Regions from separate parts of the Eubacterium sp. BIOML-A2 genome, predicted to be linked through region 2. Evidence: riboswitches for the same ligand, from Rfam matches in the RefSeq annotation. Region 2 holds a riboswitch; the other holds the start of a gene.
What was found. Region 2 has a riboswitch for cobalamin ahead of GKG43_RS13940 (leucine-rich repeat domain-containing protein). Riboswitches for the same ligand answer to the same signal wherever they lie in the genome.
Positions count from the first base shown of each region.

Region 1 (7,299 bases), on a different contig from region 2:
ACAGCTTTAATACGGCGGGTTCTTCCTGGTTGGTCATGGCCAGCGCCTCCTGATCCGTACACACTGTGACGGGATCCGCATGCCGCAGTACTCTTCCTTCATGCATCAGCACGATCTCATCAGCCCAGGACAGTGCGTAATCAATATCGTGCGTAGCCATCAGAATCGTAATTCCTTCTTCCGCCAGCCCATCTACGATCTGATTGACGATCTTTGTATGTTTTGCGTCCAGCGCGGCCGCCGGTTCGTCCAGTATGATGACTTCCGGATGCATCACCAGGATGTCGGCGATGGAAACCTGCTTTTTCTGTCCTCCGCTCAGGGCATGGGCCGGGCGGTCCCGGAAGGGCGTTATCTCAAGATGGCCGATCACCTGGTCCACTTCCTGTCTTGCTTTCTCTTCCGCTACACCCATGTTCAGGATTCCAAAGGAAATTTCCTGGTACACGCTTGCCGAAAACAGCTGATTATCCGGATCCTGAAAGACAATACCGACCCTGCTTCTAAGGTCCAGCAATCCCTTTTTGGAGTAATCCACCGGCTTTCCTTCAAATAGAACCATTCCCTTATCCGGCTTATATATCCCATTGCAGCATAGAAAAAAAGTGGACTTTCCGCAGCCGTTTGCACCCATGAATGCCACCTTTTTCCCCCTTTTTATTTTCAGGCTCACGCCGTTTAGGGAGTGCGGGCCTCCTTCTTCATATGCGTAGTGGACATCTCTCGCCTCTATTATGACATCCTGTTCCTCTGTATTCATAAGAATCTCCTCCATATTGTCAGTGCAAGCAGGATCAGTTCAAACACTGCGATTGCAGCGACTTCTTTTTTTCTGGCCGGATGATGTTCCGCAAGTACTCTGATCCTGCCGTCGTAACACCTGGATTCCATGGCATCATACAATGCATTGGATCTCTTAAATGCGCGGAGCAGCAGGCCCGCCCCCATCTTTCCGAAGGAACTCACCGAGGTTCGCAGATCTTTGTTGCCCAGCCTGGACTTCTGTGACACCATCATGGCGGAAGCAGTCTCCATGAGCACAAAGATGAACCGGTAGATCAGAAGCATGAGTTCCGTCAATATCTCAGGGCAGTGCAGTTTTGCCAGCACGTCCAGAATATCTGTCATTGTCGTATTGAGAGATAAAAAGTACAGGCAGGACACACTCGCCATGGCCGTCGCAATTAGCTGTATCCCGAATAGAAGGGAATGAAAACTCCCTGTGATAAAAAAGCTGCCCACTGGAATTGCATAAGCATCCAGTGGGACTTTTGAGATATTGACTATAATCGCAAGTGTACTCAATATCAGGAATGTAAAAGGCACCGCCAGCAGCTTTGCGTATTGCCCCGCCGCTATGCGTCCTTTTTTCACGGTCAGGTATGAATTGACTGCAAACACCGCGCCTGCAACGATGAGTGAGCGGCTGACTACACAGAACAGCAGAGTTATCATGGAAAATGCAAACTTTTCACCCGCATTTACGTATCTTAATCTGGAGCGATAACAGAGCTTATCTACTACAATCATGCCGCCCTCCTTCCCGGAAGCTTATTCCTCTTTATTCCATCTTTTTCTGCCATTTTTTTCTTTCTACGAATCGTCCCATCACAAAAGCGATGATGCCAACCCCGATCCCTGTCTGGATACAAAAGATCAGGCTTTCTACCTCGCCCGGCAGTTCGCCGCCCAGTGCAGTCTCCAGCACCGGTGTAAACCATGGGGTGTATTCCCCCTGAATCTCTTCTATCATAACGCTCCCCGCGTCATCAGAGCCGCCGAACTCAGCGCCTTTCTTCGCGAACAGGGGCACAATTGCAATTAATACAGCTGCGATCAGAAGAATAATGACTGTTTTTGTATTTTTACTCATCCTATTTTGCCTCCTTTAAAAATCCGATTGACTTGAGTTCCGGTTTTGCATAAGATTCCAGGCCGATGACGATGATAACCGTAAGGATGCCTTCGATGACTGCCAGCGGAAGCTGGGTCGGTGCAAATACACCCAGGAATTTAACAGCAGATGCCGCAACACCTCCGGCCTCGGATGGGTAAGCGAGTGCAAGCTGGATGCTGGTCACACAGTATGTAAAGATATCGCCCAGAAAAGCCGCCAGAAAAACGGATACTTTTCGGTTCACATTCATTTTTTTACAGAGCTGAAAGATTCCAAATGACAGAAGCGGTCCCGCTATCGCCATGGAAAATGTGTTTGCCCCCAGTGTTGTCAATCCGCCGTGTGCCAGCAGAATCGCCTGGAACAAAAGCACGATGATTCCCAGTACGCTGACTGCCGCCGGGCCAAACAGGATTGCCCCCAGCCCTGTGCCCGTCATATGGGAACAGCTTCCCGTCACGGACGGGATTTTCAGGGAAGAAATCACGAAAATAAACGCCCCCGCCATTGCAATCAGTGTGATGGTTTTTCTGTTTTCTTTTAATCTTTTTTTCAGGGAAATCAGGCCGGCAACCAGGAATGGGACACAGATAACACCCCAGGCAATACAGTATTTAACCGGAAGGTACCCTTCCATAATGTGCATTGCATTCACAGCCGGTGTGACGGCAAACATCAGCGCGAACGCGATGGCTGCCTTGAGTAAGAATTTTTCTTTTTTTGACATATTTCTCTCTCCTTTTTTGTGATATGTTGTCTTGAAATACCCCCAGGTATACCACAAAATCGTATGAGATCTGCGGCATAACACCCGGTCATATCCCCGTAACCATTCAGATCCATTTAAAAGCGGGTTTTCTGACTCAGGCATCAACACGGTATTCCGCCTTCCCATGAGAATTCTCACAGTGACATCATGGATACCATTCCACCTTTACAGCAACGGGTATTGTGCAGGATTCCCACCTGCTTCCCCTGCGGCCGTCCGCTGCAGATTCTATACTGCACTTGGACAGCTTACCTTTAAATTGTATGCCAGACCTGAATTATATACCGAAAGGGTAACATTACCCTTTTGGCTGCTTTTTATCGGAGGTATCTCCCCCTAATACTCGATCCCCCGTCTTGCCCGGATCTCCCGGTCAAAGGGATGTTTGATTTTCCGGATCTCGGAAACATAATCCGCAAGCCCGATCAGCTTTTCGTCCGGATTCCGTCCGGTCAGGACGACTTCCAGTTCCTTGGGTTTCTTTTCCAAAAAGGCCAGCGACTTTGTGTGATCAATGAGGCCATAATGATAGGCGGCCATAAACTCATCGACCACAAGCATATCATACTCTCCGGATACTGCTTTTTCACAAACCGTATCCCACAGCCGTGCATAAGTCTCCTGAGCCTCCGCTTTCTCCGCTTCGGACAGCGTGTTGAAGAATCCAAATGATTTGTCCATATGGAGTACCGTAATTCCCTCCACGGCATCCAGAATCTTAAGCTCTCCGGAGTCCTCATTCTTCAGAAAACGCGAAAAAAGAACCTTCATACCGCTTCCGGCAGCTCTGACAGCAAGCCCTGTTGCGGCAGTCGTCTTCCCTTTTCCATCTCCACAGTAAATATGTATCAGCCCTTTCTTCATGCGCCCACCTCATCCAAAATCTTTTTTATTTTATCATAAATTGTCTGATTATGCAATTTTCACTATCTATCATTGTATATGATTTTCCGTTCTTCCGTTTGTACTTTTTTCTTTTGTTTATGTAATTTTTTAAGAACGAGGGCAAAGGGGTCAGACCCCTCTGAAGAGGGGTCTGACCCCTTTGCCCTCCATATTCAGAATATTCTGAATATAATCCTTTATTTCTTCCACACTGTACCCTGTTTCTGCAGGCCTTCCAATCACTACAAGCGTTACCCCTGTCTCTCTGGCAGCCTCCAGTTTTTCCTCAAATCCCCCCGCTTTGCCTGATTCCTTTGTCACAAAATAGTCTGCTCCTGTGTATTTCAGCATGGCAGTATTTAATTCTTTCGAAAAGGGTCCCTGCATGGCGATGAGATGGGAGCCCTTGAATCCAAGCTCCACGCTCTCTTCCACGGACTCTTTTGTCGAAAGAACCCTGGCAAAACAGCGTTCTTTGTAATGGTCGATCGCTGTGTACAGCCTTAATTCTTTGCTCCCGGTGGAAATGAATATCCGGCCTTCCCGTGTTTTGAGATACTCTACTGCTTCTGCCACGGAATTTACAATTACCATATTGCGGTAAGATCCTGCGCCGCCTGTCCCGCTTTCGTCCCGCAGACAGCGGATATAACCGGCGCCGCTCCCCTTACAGGCATTTTGAATATTCTCCGTGGCCAGGCGCGCAAAGGGATGAGTGGCATCGATCACAAGCCTGATCTGATTCTCCCTGATAAATCCGCAGATAGCCTCTTGATCCATCCGGCCCGTTATGACCCGGATATTTTGAATTCCTTCCACGCATTCCATTCCGTACTCTGTAGCCGTACTGACGAAGGCTGGCGCAGACAGCGTGCCTAAAAATTCAGCCAGCATTCTTCCTTCTGATGTTCCCGCAAACAGCAGAATACTCATTCTTCCGTTCTCCATATTCCTTTTCCTCCGCCTTTTCCGCAGCCTATTTATGTCTGATACTTAGATTTTATTTTAAGTACAACAACTGGCATATCCTGGAAATATTCCGGTTGTGTTTAAACCTCTTTCACAGTATAATATATCACATAGCAAATTGAAACCACAAACATAAGGGAGCTTTTATATGTTTTTTAATCTAATTGGATTTATTCGGAAAGACTTAGACCTAAAAGAAACCTATTTTAAAAGTGCGGAAAATGAAATCGCAAAGAAAAATCTGATCCTGCTTCAAATTTCCAGTCTGCTCAATGTCCTTCTCCTTGTCTTATTTTACATAATAACCCCGTTTATCATTAAAGGCTGGACAATCACATTACAGCATTTTCTTTTTCTCCCGGCGGCACTGGCCTTTTTCATCATCTCTACAGTTTACGCAAAGACAGGCCGCAGAGACAAGCGCGTGATAACCGGCATCTGCCTGGCTTTCGAAATCACGCTGTTTGCTTTTGTTATTTCTATAGATGTCTTTCCTTACCCGGATGCTCCCAGCTCTTTCCTACCGCTTTTATATATTGCGTTTCCAGCGCTGTTCATTCTCCGTTTCCGTCAGATGTTCACGGTCATGTTTCTGGTCGAGGTCGTATACGCCGTTGCAGTCTTACAGATAAAAAATCCGCTGATGGCAGAAAACGACATCTTTAATTCTGTCGTTTCCTTTATCTTTTCGCTGGCAGTCGCCCACGTAATCCTGAAACTCCGCGCCGATGACCACGACATACGCAGCCGTTACAAACGCCTGAGCATGCTGGATTCCCTCACTGGCATTCTAAACAAAAAGTCCTGTGAAAATGCAATTTCCCAGTATCTGAATACAAACGCCCCCGTGCATTGCGCCCTGCTCTTTCTAGATCTGGACGATTTCAAAAAGATCAATGACACCATCGGCCACTCCGCCGGAGACCGTCTTCTGGAAGAGACCGGAAAATTACTCCACAAAACATTCCACGCATCAGATATCATCGGCCGTGTCGGCGGAGATGAATTCATGGTGCTGCTCACAAACTACCATGATTCAAAAGAGTCCCTGAAAAAGAGGTGCACCGCCTTGCAGCGCACTCTCCAGCAGATCATGCAGAACCACGGAGTCCAGGCTACCTGCAGCATAGGCGCACTCCTGGTCAAAGGACAGTGCATCAGCTTCCAAACCGCATACACCCTAGCCGACAAATGCCTGTACGATGCCAAATCCTCCGGAAAAAACAACTGCATAGTCCAAACCCTGCCCAAAGAATGATCTCAGCAAGCACTTAATAAAGGAGCGCATGCGTATGAATACGCTGACTGCTTCAAAAAACCGTTGCCGGATATGTGTGCTCCATACCCACATATCCGGCAACAGTTTTTTGAAGCAGTCAGCAGTACGGGTACAAATCGCAGCGGCATATACAGCCCCTATGTCTTCCCAGCATCACTGACATGGAGCGCCCCCTTCTAACTCATTCCCCCACCCATTCATGGATCTCGCCGCAGGCAATCATTTCGCCGCTGTCTCCTGACGGCTGTGTCTTAAAATCATCCGGGTTCATATGGATGACCACTGTTCTGCCGACCACATCATCCGGGTAAAATCTCCCGGTATATACCGCACTGCAGGCTGCACCGTGTGTAGACAGCAGAGGCGGCAGATCACCGGCATGTTCCGGGTGATCCGTATGTTCGGGATTAAAATGCCCATCGGCATCTGCGAAAGGCTCCTCAGCATTCCCGGAACATTGTTTCCCTTCATGAATGTGGAAGGCAAAAAATCTGCTCATGTCCGGCGCATTTTCATCCGGCAGCCCGTATACCTCAGCCAACACGATCGTCCCTCCGTATACTTCATAGAAATAAACCATTCCATGGATCTCTGGGTATTTATCCGATCCTTTTATCTTTGCAGAAGCTTCCGGCATTCCGTTTAATTTATCAACCATATCATCATCCTCCTCTGCTCAGTATATGCAGCAGCCCGGAGGATGTTCATGCTTTGCGTAAACAAAAATCACTGCGCCTATTCAAAATACATATAGTCCATATAAAATTCATTAAAATGTTTATCGTTGGAGAGCTGTACTTCCGATGAACTCTCCAGAATACGCTGCACGCGCTCTGTGCAGTCGCTGCTTAACAGGTATGTCCGGGTTCCTTTCAGGCAGCTGTTTCCTACCGCCTCAATCTTATCTTGGCATTCTTCCGGAAGCAGCCCGATTCCCACGGCTTTTACGATATCCATCTTATATCCAAAGCCTCCTGCAATATAAATAGCCCCAATATCATCATAAGATGCGCCGAAGTTCAGGATCAATGTCTCAAGCCCGGCACGTACTGCGGACTTGGCAAGCTGTATTTCCCTTACATCCTTCTGGAAAAATGAGATCCCCGTCCCATCGCTGCTGACAGCAAGCGGAAAGCCGTCGTCGAAATAATCTTCCTCCATTAGCCCAGTCTCATCCACAAGCTCCGCCTTTACCAGCTCATATACCATATCGATCACCCCGGTGCCGCAGATGCCGACAGGTTTGGCATCCTGGATCGTCCCGGTAACTGCATGGCCGTCCTTCAGTTCGACTTTGCAGATTGCTCCCGGCACGCTTCCCGTGCCAAAGGTAATATTGCCGCCCTCGAATGCAGGGCCCGCTGCCGTTGAAGTCGTCAATATCCTGTCCTTATTGCCAATCGCCATCTCCCCATTGGTACCCAGATCCACCAAGACAGACACCTTTTCTCTCTTATCAAAATCCAGAGAATACAGGCCTGCCACAATATCGCCGCCCAC
Region 1 covers NZ_WKZK01000018.1:36,028-43,326, reverse strand. Annotated here, with positions in the region: gene GKG43_RS08670 (ABC transporter ATP-binding protein) at 1-760, opposite strand, end outside; gene cbiQ (cobalt ECF transporter T component CbiQ) at 757-1,530, opposite strand; gene GKG43_RS08660 (cobalt transport protein CbiN) at 1,562-1,873, opposite strand; gene GKG43_RS08655 (energy-coupling factor ABC transporter permease) at 1,875-2,624, opposite strand; cobalamin riboswitch at 2,728-2,924, opposite strand; gene GKG43_RS08650 (cob(I)yrinic acid a,c-diamide adenosyltransferase) at 3,003-3,530, opposite strand; gene cobK (precorrin-6A reductase) at 3,681-4,499, opposite strand; gene GKG43_RS08640 (GGDEF domain-containing protein) at 4,669-5,778, shown strand; gene GKG43_RS08635 (superoxide dismutase family protein) at 5,981-6,457, opposite strand; gene GKG43_RS08630 (ASKHA domain-containing protein) at 6,535-7,299, opposite strand, start outside.
Region 1: linked by a shared signal. The riboswitch ahead of GKG43_RS08655 (energy-coupling factor ABC transporter permease) and the one ahead of GKG43_RS13940 (leucine-rich repeat domain-containing protein) in region 2 are both predicted to bind cobalamin.

Region 2 (7,299 bases):
ATCAGCCTCTTTCAGGCCAGCTTTGTCCTTAATCATGTATAACTGTCCGTGTGCTGAATTAGCCAGGAAGTATACATACACATATCCGTCTTCTTTTTCATAACCGGTAATAATCAAACCGGAAGTCTGGCAGTAACCATCTGTCGGTACTGCATATGCCGGTGTCATTGCCCCTGTCTTCGGATCGATATCTGCCACCAGGATCGCATTGCCTTCTACGCCGAACATTTCACCGCCGTTAATACCTACATAAAGTCGGTTATTGTATATGGCCGGTGTACTCGTACTCTGCACGCCTATAGGCAGCGGATTAATCAGATTCTCTGTATCCAGTGTTCCGTCCTCTTTCAAATTATAAGAATGGACTTTGCCCTTTTGGCTGGCAACATAAATTCTTCCATTATAATAGGAAACATCGCAGCGAACCTGTTCTCCTAAATCTACCTGCTGCTTAATCTCACCGGTCATCTTATCAATACAGTTTAATACTCCATTATTGGTACACAAGATTACATAATTTTCATTGGTCCAGCAGCCATCCCAATAAAAGCTGCCAAGAGTGTCATCTCTCCAGGTTGCTGCCTTTCTTTCCGTTTGCTGAGATGGATCTTCATCAGTTACGGAAATACAAACGAAACCTGATTTTTTAGTGGTAAAGAATCCAACATAGATATATCCATCATCATAACGAATTGCACTCTCGCTCCGTCCGCCTGCCGGATCCTCATAAACCCAAAGGGATTCCAGTGTTTCTGCATTAAAGCACTGAATTGTACCATTCCCCAGCGGTACAAAGAGCATTCCCTCAGCGTATGTAGGAGGCATCAAACCAAATGTGGTTGGTGTTACTGTCTCGCTTGTCTTCAGGATCTCTCCTGTTTCCTTATCCAGAACATAAAGTTTATTCCCTGAAAGTGTGTAGACTTTGTTGTCAACGATGATCGGTGTTGTTCCGCTAGTCGGCTTAACATATTCCCCCGTCTGGCGTTCCCACTTTACTTCAATGGAATCAGGAGTAATGGGAGTCTTTGCATCCACAACTGACATATTGTCGCGGCCGGAACGGAAGCCCGGATAATCCGCATCAAGTTCAGGAAGCGTGATTTCTGCCGCCTTCTTCAGTTCAAATTCTTTTGTCTCGGACTGGCTGATATTCAGAATACCTGACTGGCCTACATATCCGAGTTTTGTTACTGCATAGCTGTAATCGTCACCTGGGAAAAGATTATACTTGCCATTCTCCGGCCATATACGCTCATTCTCCTCATCATAGATCGTAAACAATGCATCTTTGGGGTTCACCTGCACGGATAATTCAACTTTCTGTACTCTATCGATAATGACGGTATAGGAAGTTTGCTCTGCTGCCCCTTTTTCCACTTTAATAACAGCCTTATTCTCACCATTAACCAAATCCATTTTATAGGTTGAGCCGGTCACTTCTGTTCCGTTAACCATTACCTTTGAATTACCAGCAGCCGGATTCTTAACTGTAATGTTAACCGCATTCACATCACTCAGAACTTTCGCCCTATACTCTGTGGTTGTTTTTTTAAATGCAGGATCAAATTTCAGTGTATCTCCATTTTCATAATTCAACTGCAGGCCTGTCAGAATCGTGAGCTGTTTTATATGCACGGTATAAACTTCTGTTACCCCGCCTTTTGTAGCAGTAATGGTGATATCATTAGGAGTGCCATCATCTTTTATAGCACCTGCCATAGACTCATACTGATTCTTTGCCGTAGATTCAACATTTACATCCTTGCCTGCGCTATCCGTATAAGTATAAACGACCTTCATGTCTTTATCTGTCGTGCCTTGATGCAGCTTGACTCTTAATTGAACGTTTGTGGATGTGTCGCATACCAGCGTTGCCTCTTTTGTAAGTACGTCAAATACAACATTTTGAGCCTGATATCCTTCAATACCTTTCAGGAGAAGCGGTGCTTCCGCGGACTCCAGTGTGAAGTTTTTGGTCTCTGAGTCAGTCAGATTAACCGTCCCTGTCTGAGTTACAAATCCTTCTCTTTCGATCGTATAGTTGTAATCTTTTCCGGCCTCCAGACTGTAAACTCCATCTGTTCCCTGGACTGCCGCTCCGGCATCGTCTGTAATGGTTACAGTGGCATCTGCGGGGTTCGTTGTAACGGTCAGGTCGACTTTTTTAATATCTTTGATGATATTAAGAGTATATTCTTTCCCGACAGTCCCTTCCTTTTCTGCTTTGGCGACAATTGTAGTTTTTTCTTCCGTTAATGGAACCTGGCGTGTTGCGTAGAAAGCACCGTCTTCTAATACAGCAGGCTCACCATTGACAGTGTATACATTATTATCAATATCTCCCCACACCATGGCCACCAGGCTGACTTCAACTGATTCTGTCCCACCCGGAACTGTAATCTCGTACTCTGTTTTGCTTCCATCAAAGCCGGTCAAATATGAATTATCTCCATCTTTTACCAAAATTTCCATAAGAGGCGTTAATCGAACCACGTGTACTGTATATTCTTCTATCTTGTCGTCTAATGTGACAGTGATATGAACCTCTCCACCTTTGATCCCGCCATACTCGACCAAGTTGTCTAACAGCAGTTCTTCACCACTGGTCATTGCTGTTGTCACGCTATCGTTATAAATATTCTGGTACTTAGCCTCAATTGTAGCTCCTGCAGCTTCTTCCTTCAAAACTGCACATATGCCCAATGTCCCCGACTCTTCAACAACACCTACTGTGCATTCTTTTGTTTCAGGGTCAACCTCTGATATTAGTTTGACAGGTTCACCCTCTTCATTTGGATCAGAAGAAAAGCTGATCTCAGACAACATATTCGTATCCGCTGCAGTTCCTTCTGCCAAAACCGGCATTCCTCCAGCAAATACAGTGGTCATCATCACTGCCACCGCCAATAGCCAGGACAACCCCCTTCTTGTTCTTTTCTTTCGTTTCATTCTTTTTAATCCCTCCTGTTTCTCCTTTTTAGCCATAGGCTTGAAATGTACTATAGAAACAGCCAGCATCCCGTTTCATGCATTGACTGTTAGCTATCTTTTAGTAATGCATTCTTCTGTTCTTTTCCGTATCTATACTATTTATTTCAAACCAATACCCTATAACTAAAAAATAAAAGCTCTTCCATCATTCCGATAGAAGAGCTCATCTTTTTTATAATATTATATTTTAAGTATACAAAACGGACTATTTCTTCATCCCAGAAATACATCGTAACAATCATCACGGCAGGTTTTCTGACTTCGCTTCATCCTCCGAAACACCTTCTCAGCATATAAATGCCAATGGTATATCGTTTCTTCGTCCACGTTACAGTAGAGGTGACTGTACCGGTTTTGCACCGGTTTCCCTATTATCATTTCCCGATTATCCGGGAAATGCACCGCAATATATATATTTAATTACTTACTAACAACAATAATCTATTTAATCTATGTAGTTCATTATATAGTATCAACTAGTAAAAGTCCACTGTTTTTTCACACGGTTTTCTCACATTTTTCACAAAAAATTCCGCAACTTTTCACAATTTCACAGAGCATTAACAGACTGTATCAGACTACCATTTTCCAGATATAACTTTGGTAATTTTTCTAGATAGATATGCAAAAATATTCGATATTTATCACCCGGTCTTCATTGCTGACTGCATTTTCTCCCTGCAGCTGCTCACTGCCCTGCCGGACATCAGCACATCTTCCATTATGCTGCACTCAATCGTATAGTCTGCATCCGGCATGTACGCCATAAGCATTTCCAATGTCTCGTCTATCGGTATATTCCCGCGTCCCAGCCCCAGGTGCGAATCCCTGTCCCCACAGTTATCGTGGATATGGACATGTCCCGCGTGCTCTCCAAACGTCTGAATCCAGTCACTCAAAGATCTGGGCGAATAGCAATGTGCATGGCCAATATCCAGGCACAGTTTAAAATCCGGGGATTCAACCTTCTGTTCCACTTCAATCATCGGCGATATTTCCTTATCATACACATTCTCCATAAGAATCTGGACACCGCTTTTTCCTTTCATAAATTCATTCCAGAACTCAGCCATTCGTTTTGCCCAGTCTGTCAGATAATACACACCGGGAAGAAAGCCCGTATGGAAAATTATCTTTTTGGCCCCCAGTCTCTTCGCAGCCTCATATGTCTGCGTAAAACGGGCTTTTGTCACTGCCCTTACCATGGAGTCATATGCCATTGGATTCAAATCCAGAAATGGCCCATGCAGTGTCAGGTTCCTGGTACCTATGTATTCTAACCGTTCTATGTATTCAACGATCTTTTCATTCAGGCAGTCCAGATTTTCAGAAATGGAGAACTCAATACTCTCGATCCCAACATCAGTCGCTTCTACTACCTGTCTCATCTCTTCATCCTTAAGAAGATGACTTGCATATACCATAATATTCCACTCCCGATTCAGACTGTTCCCCTGAATTCTTTTTTTACCTAGATATATTCTGTTTCAAACCCTGAATCACGGCAGTACTTTTCCACTGCCCCGCCCTTTTTACATCGTATCTTTGCACTGCGGTTGATGACCCATGGCCCGATCTCTTCGGGATCATGACCAATCTCAAGCACTTTCAGCCTGTTGCAGCCATGAAACGCCCACTTTTCGATTACTTTTACAGTTGAGGGAATCTTTGTATATTGCAGGCTGTTGCATTTTAAAAATGCACTGTCCCCAATTTTTATTAGTCCCTCCGGCAGTTCCAAGGATGTCAATGCGTTCTGATAAAAAGCCTCTGCGCCGATCTCCCTTAATCTATCCGGCAAAACAATCTGCTCCAGGGCCGTACATTTATAAAATGCCCGCCGCTCTATCTTTTCGAGCGTTGCCGGAAGGGCAATGTGTTTTAGATTAACACACCCGGAAAAAGCCTCCGCCTTCACTTCTCTGCATATGCTGCCTACATCAATCTCCATCCTCTCCAGACTTTTGCACTGCGCAAACGCTCTGTTTCCAATAAAGTTAGTAGTTTTAGGAAGCTTTACCTGCTTCAGCTTTGTACAGTTATAAAATGCTTCCTTACGGATTAAGATTGTACCTTTCAGCTCAACTTCCCGCAGCATCGTATTGTAAAAACTCTGTGCCCCTATTTCCACAACATTTTCAGGCAGAATAACACGGCGGAGCTTTGTATTGTTTTTAAATGCCCTTTCGCCGATCTTTCTATAGTGGCTGTCTGCCACCAATTCTTTTATGTTTCCATTGTTTTTCCCCTGCACCTTATCCAGAGTATCTTTCTCATATGCTTTCCAGAGAGATACCACCCCTGCCATACGTTTCTCCCCTTTTCCTAAACTTAAAAACTGAACCATTTGAATATAAAGGGACGCAGTTTTTTGCTGCGTCCTCTGTCTTTATCCAATACGAAATGGATTGCTATTAACAGATTACCTACACCGCCGCAGTTTGATTACATGCAAATAGAAAATTGCCCTTACAGCAAAAACTGTACCATAACTAAGACAATTTCCCACTCCATTTATCATTGCGTGTAATAACTGGCAGCAGCTCTAAGCAGGTATCCTGACTTACGCAATCGCGGCTTTTCCCTTCTCATACACCCAGTGTACAATGGTTCTGAAAAACCTACACGCATACAGTAGCACGACTGTCAAGGATTCTCACCTTGTTCCCTCTTGGCCTGACACCTGCACCCTCTTGTACATAGCGCCAGGAACTTAAAGCCGGTAATTGTTTTTATTTTTTATTAGTTTATCATATATACTATTAAAAGGTTGGAAATTTTTTCAGGTCTTTATGTGTTTTTTTTAGAAATACATTATTCCGCAGTTTGTTACAGGCTCGCCCATATAACACCAATTTAATAAACACTTACCCTCTGAACCGTTTAGTATAGCCGGATTACCGGCAATGTGAAATTTTACGATCTTTCCTATAATTAGTTTAACGGAATGAAGGGAGTGAGAATTATCATAAGTTACGCTCCATTGTGGGATACCTTGAAAAAGAAGGGACTCACACAATATAAACTAATTAATGAATATCATTTTTCAAACGGGACACTGGACTCCCTCAGAAAAAATAAGAGCATCACTTTGAACACGCTGCAGGATATCTGTAAAATATTGAATTGTGATATCTGCGACGTTGTTGAATTCACAGATAGGGAAGAGGAAAACTAATTACTGTTTACCTTTTTCATTCTATCAGAATTAGATAAACATGTCGAGCAGGCCAAAACAGACTTTTCGATGGGGTTATTCAACGTTGCTGTATACGCCCAAATAGATTCCGCAGTAACTGTTCACCCACTCGGATGTCTTTGTTTTTATGCAAGAGAATCCGCACTCTGTATAGAAAGGAAGATTCCAGCTATGGTAAGATATATTTTATACAACAAATTAACTTCGGTCCAGGAGGGAGATACCCTGCCGGAAGGGGCCGGCTTGGTTACTGTTCTTACCTCAAGTGAATATGAAGAACTTTTTCATGAAACTGGTCATTACAGAATGATGAAGCAGGGGATTGCCAATATCCAGTACTGTAAGGCCGATATGATGGGGGATTTCATATCCGGCTCCTTTTCATGTCCGTCCAGAGAAGCCCTGACAGGAGAACGGTCCGCTTTTGCCTTTTTTATAGAAAGAACAGAGTTGGTCTTTATTGATGACCAGGGATTCTCCACCTCTGTTTTGGAACAGATGAAGGAAATCCCTTTATCTCATCCCACCTCTGTTCTTCGCTTTTTTGCAGCTTTTTTGGAATATCTGATTAAGGACGATGTCTTCTTCCTCCAGCATTTTGAGGAAATTCTGACATCGCTTGAGGAACAGCTACTGGATAAAAATGATGCCTCTTTTAACCGTCAGATCTTTCAAATGCGCAGAAAACTTGCAGTCTTAGGGAGTTACTATGAACAGCTCCAGGATATGGGAGAGGCTTTCGCATCGGATGGTTTCTGTGCCGAGGACGAAAAAAACAGCCTCCTGTTCGGTCTTTTTGCTGACCGGGCAGGGCGGCTGTATTCCAATGTCCAGATGCTCAAGGAGTATTCCATGCAGCTGAGGGAGATGCATCAGACTCAGGTGGATATGCACCAGAACCAGATTATGAAGTTCCTCACGATTGTCACAACTATATTCATGCCGCTGACTCTGATTGCGGGATGGTACGGTATGAATTTTGTCAATATGCCGGAGCTGGATTCTCCTTATGGCTATATTCTGGTCTGTGTCATCAGTCTTCTGATTGTACTAGTCGAGATCTGGCTGTTTAAGATCAAAAACTGGTTTGATTAACCGGCTGCCGG
Region 2 covers NZ_WKZK01000039.1:6,185-13,483, reverse strand. Annotated here, with positions in the region: gene GKG43_RS13950 (cadherin-like beta sandwich domain-containing protein) at 1-2,952, opposite strand, end outside; cobalamin riboswitch at 3,222-3,415, opposite strand; gene GKG43_RS13945 (sugar phosphate isomerase/epimerase family protein) at 3,639-4,418, opposite strand; gene GKG43_RS13940 (leucine-rich repeat domain-containing protein) at 4,466-5,302, opposite strand; cobalamin riboswitch at 5,525-5,726, opposite strand; gene GKG43_RS13935 (helix-turn-helix transcriptional regulator) at 5,942-6,172, shown strand; gene GKG43_RS13930 (CorA family divalent cation transporter) at 6,365-7,288, shown strand; gene GKG43_RS13925 (hypothetical protein) at 7,285-7,299, opposite strand, start outside.